DNA from 2 places in the Pseudoruminococcus sp. genome. Region 1 is predicted to be linked to the other one. Evidence: predicted binding sites of a transcription regulator. Region 1 holds the regulator's gene; the other holds the start of a gene.
What was found. The regulator Rex, encoded in region 1, represses fermentation and respiration genes when NADH is low (regulators of the CRP and FNR family bind a similar motif). The targets are predictions, from matches to a motif close to ATTGTTAANNNNTTAACAAT.
Positions count from the first base shown of each region.

Region 1 (2,477 bases):
TTCCGTTTTGACCTTATGGGACTTCATGATCAGGAAACAATTAATGAAATCAGAGCAGCCCTCAATAAAGTTGACCCAACAATCATCACATACGGTGAAGGTTGGACAGGCGGTTCATCTACTCTTCCATCTTCACAAGCAGCTTTGAAGGCTCAGATTTCTAAGATGCCCGGCTTTGGTGCATTTAGCGATGACATCAGAGACGGTCTTAAGGGTAATGTATTTGATGAAGAAGACACAGGTTTTGTAAGTGGTAAGAGCGGTATGGAAAGCACAGTTAAGTCTGGTGTTCTCGGTGCAACTGATTCATGGGCAGGCGCTCCTACACAGACAATTAACTATGTTTCTTGCCACGATAACAACACACTTTGGGATAGATTTACAAATTCTTGCCCAGATGCAACAGACGAAGAAAAGGCAGCTATGACTAAGCTTGCAAGCTCAGTTATCTTTACATCACAGGGTGTACCATTCTTCCTCGGTGGCGAAGAAATGTGCAGAACAAAGCCTCTTGCTAATGGCAAGCTCGATAGCAACAGCTATAAGTCACCTGATTCTACAAACAGTGTTAAGTGGGATACACTCTCAAGTAACCTTGTTTCAGGTGTAAGCAACTACTATAAGGGTCTTATCGAATTCAGAAAGGCTCACCCATCACTCAGACTTACAACAACAGAAGATGTCAACAACAGCATCAAATTCTCCGAAGATGTTGGCGATAATGTTGTTGCTTATGAAGTAAGCGGCAAGCCAAACGGCGAAAAGGCTGATTCTATCTTTGTAGCATACAATGCTAATAAGGAAGATGTTCAGGTTAAGCTTCCAAAGAGCGACAAGTGGCAGGTTTGCGTTAATGGCGAGAAGGCTGGTACAGATGTTATCGAAACAATCAACGGTGACACAGTAACAGTTAAGGCTCAGTCAACAATGGTACTTGTTCTTGGCGATACAAAGGGTAATCCTGATAATTCTAATCCGGAAGATACAAGCAAGGTTACACCTACACCATCTGATAATGATAATTCAAATGGTGTAAACACAGGCGACACAAGCACACCAATCGTTTGGTTTGCAATCGCAGGTGTAGCACTTCTTGCAATCGCAGGCGTAGTATTCCTCACAGCAAAGAAGAAGGCTAACAGATAATTGAGTTTAACAATTCAATAAATCTATAAAACAAAAAGCTATGAAGCGGAAATCCGTTTCATAGCTTTTTTGTGTTTAAGTTATTGAGAAATCAATGGTAGTTTTTAATTCATAATAACTTTGAAAAAACTTAAGTGAAATTTTAAATTTAAGAAAACTCAAAACACGAATAACAAGTGTTAACTTAACGAAAAAGTAGAACACGTTTTGATAGCGGAGGAGTTACACTTTGAGCAAAACTTTAAATTTTTATAAGTTTATGCTTAGTTGATTGTTTTTTCATCATTTTTGTTTCGGCTATCGGTTATCATATAGCAAAGAACCATAAGACTATCATTGAGATGAACATTCTGTACAATAATATCATCAAAATCAAGCGTAAGGTCATAGTGGCTGAAATTCCAATAATTTTTTACGCCATATGAATGAAGTTTAGCCGCAAGCGATGGTGCTGCAGCCTTCGGAACGCAGAATATTGCAACATCAGGGTGATTTTCTGAACAAAACTTCTCAAGAGATTCTGTATCCATAATGCTGATGTCACGAATTTTCTGTCCGATTTTATTTTTATCACTATCAAAAATGCCTGTGAGCTTGAAGCCACGCTTTTCAAAAGACATATGCGTTGCAACAGCTTTTCCGAGATTTCCGGCGCCAATCATTATGGCACTGTATTGATTATCAATGCCAAGAATGTGGCCTATTTCATCGTGTAAAGCCTCAACAGAGTAGCCGTATCCTTGTTGACCAAAACCGCCGAAACAGTTTAAATCCTGACGGATTTGCGATGCGGTTAAGTGCATTCTGTTTGAAAGCTCTCTTGAAGAAATTCTTGTTATATTTTTATCAAGCAATTCACCAAGAAAACGGTAATATCTTGGCAAACGATTGATTACCTGAACTGATATATTTTCGTGCTTAGACAAGTTTTATTCACCGACTTCCAAAAAATAAGGTATAGAAGAATTTTTCACACCTTATCTTGTTAAAAAATCACAGAATATTTGTAGGGGTGGACGAAGTTCGCCCTTAAGCCCCCACGAGGGACTCTGGTCCTCAAACCCTGCGAGCAGTTTACACAATCAAAGCTGGTGCAAAAAAGTTTGAGCAAAACTTTTGAGTGTTTTTATGATATTTTTTCAACAAAATAAGGTGCGGGATAAATTCCCACACCTTATTATAGCACATTTTTTACTGATTGAAAGAGATTTTTTACATTAAGCCATTTTTTTATCTAATCTTTTTGCAATTTCTGTAAGGAATGTTTCTGTGTCAACCTTAGTGATATTATCAAGGCTTGAAAGAGCAGCGAGGTCGCCTGTCATAACGCC
Region 1 is NZ_JBKXNW010000003.1:162,117-164,593, forward strand. Features, by position in the region: gene pulA (type I pullulanase) at 1-1,146, shown strand, start outside; gene ACLU24_RS04270 (redox-sensing transcriptional repressor Rex) at 1,410-2,072, opposite strand; gene ACLU24_RS04275 (NADP-dependent isocitrate dehydrogenase) at 2,364-2,477, opposite strand, start outside.

Region 2 (2,477 bases), on a different contig from region 1:
TACCGATAACGTCAGAAGATACGATTGGGTCTGTGTTGTAGCCGAAAGACTCAGAAGAAGCAGCCTTCATAGCAGCGTTGATGCCATCAACTGTAACATCTTTGCCCTTAACAACAGCTGTAAGGATAGTTGTAGAACCTGTTGGTACAGGAACACGCTGTGCAGAACCGATGAGCTTACCGTTGAGTTCAGGAATAACAAGACCAATAGCCTTAGCAGCACCTGTTGAGTTAGGAACGATATTAGCAGCACCTGCTCTTGCTCTTCTGAGGTCGCCCTTTCTGTGTGGACCATCAAGAATCATCTGATCGCCTGTGTAAGCGTGGATTGTTGACATGATACCGCTCTGGATTGGAGCATAGTCGTTAAGAGCCTTAGCCATAGGAGCGAGGCAGTTTGTTGTGCAAGAAGCAGCAGAAATGATTGTATCATCAGCTGTAAGAGTCTTCTCGTTTACGCTGTAAACGATTGTCTTAAGGTCGCTACCTGCAGGAGCAGAAATAACAACCTTCTTAGCACCAGCATCGATGTGAGCCTGTGACTTTGCCTTAGAGCAATAGAAACCTGTGCACTCGAGAACAACATCTACACCGATTTCGCCCCATGGGAGCTCAGCAGCGTTAGCCTTAGCATAGATTGTAAGAGTCTTGCCGTCAACTGTGATTGTGTTGGCCTCGTCATCAGCCTCTACTGTGTGAAGATTTTGACCAATCTTACCGCAGTAGCCGCCTTGTGCTGTATCATACTTGAGAAGATCTGCAAGCATAGAAGGCTTTGTGAGGTCGTTGATAGCAACAACTTCATAACCCTCTGCACCAAACATCTGGCGGAAAGCAAGACGACCGATACGGCCGAAACCATTAATAGCAACTTTAACTGACATTGTAATTATACCTCCTAAGTTTTTACTGCTTTTATTTTATAGCATTTTGAGAAAAAATACAAGTGTTTGTTTAAAATTTAACAAAATTTTCTTAAATTTATTTTTCACTTTTCGAGAATTTTATATTTTGCAGTAGTTTTTTATATATTATTCTAAAAAAGCGTCTTTGCCCTTATATTCTGCTCAATTTTTTTTAAATCATTCGGAATACTTTTATTTTTTACTCATATACTATTATTAAGTACACAAAACGAAATTGTATATTTTCAAAACAAAATCTTTAAAAAACTATTGACATTTCATTTCGAAAGAGTTATAATAATAAAGCTTTCGAAAATAGCATATCGCGGGATGGAGCAGTTTGGTAGCTCGTCGGGCTCATAACCCGAAGGTCGTTGGTTCAAATCCGGCTCCCGCAACCACTAAAAATCCTTGATAAAATTATCAAGGATTTTTCTTTATCTAAATTTATTTATCAATACTCTTAATAATACTCACCTTTAATTTAATATAAATCTAAATATATTAAATTATCTAAAAAAAGTAATTGTGTATTTGTAATTTCTGACATAAAAATTCTCCTTTTCTTCTATAAATTTAAGATTTATTTACAACACCATCGTATGTAGAATATTTAAATGTTATATCTCCATCAAGACTATAATATTTAATCTCATCAAAGATTTTGTTAGTAGTATATTTAGATACTGTTGTTAACTGTTTAGTATAGATATAGTACAACCTTATAGTAATTTTATTATCCGCTATTTCTTTTACAAACTTTTCAATTTGATTATCAACATTTTTAAATTTTTGATCGGAAAAAATATATACTAAACATCTAAAATTATCATTTTCAATATTTTCAGCACATGTCTGATTATTATTTACAGCTTTTGTAAAACCAATTCCATCCTTAAATCTCACCTTAATTACAAATTCATTTTTTAAATATTTTTTTAATTTTAAAGAAAAATACTTTTCTGCATCATCCTTCATATAGTACTGATAGTAATCATCTGAATAGGTATATATCGTGAAGCCATCTTCATCTTTTTTATCACTCAAGCTACCATAAACCATAACTTGTTGATTATTATAATTCTCGGATTTAAAACTTAATCTGTAGTAATTATAAGCCCAGTTAGTCGATCCAAATGAAACAAAAGTAAACTTATCATCAGGGTAATTTTTCTTTAAGTATTCTGTTGCTTCATTTATAATTTTTTTCTTAACATCTTCAGTAGTCATTCTTTTACTGCTTGTTGTTTCCGATGTGCTTCCACTCTGCTGTATGGGTTTACTGCACGCCGTTGCACTAACAGAAAGTATTACTGCCAATAGTATAGCCAATAACCTTTTCTTTTTTTTCATTCTTCTACCTCTCTTATAATTTATTTTATAAACTTAACTTTACTTTATTATATTTGCGAGTTAGATGTTAATTATAACATAATTTATTTTAAATTTGTTATATCTGGTAAAAAAAGTGCGTTTTCTGGTAAACTTTGTACTTGATATATGTGTTTTGTGTCGATTAAATGTTATAAAATATTTTATAAAGTGTTTTATATCCATTTTTAATTTGTATATC
Region 2 is NZ_JBKXNW010000010.1:123,715-126,191, forward strand. Features, by position in the region: gene gap (type I glyceraldehyde-3-phosphate dehydrogenase) at 1-883, opposite strand, end outside; tRNA gene ACLU24_RS10915 (tRNA-Met) at 1,229-1,305, shown strand; gene ACLU24_RS10920 (hypothetical protein) at 1,481-2,257, opposite strand.
Region 2: a site for Rex is predicted at 949-968, ahead of gap (type I glyceraldehyde-3-phosphate dehydrogenase). Genes of this name have one in related genera too.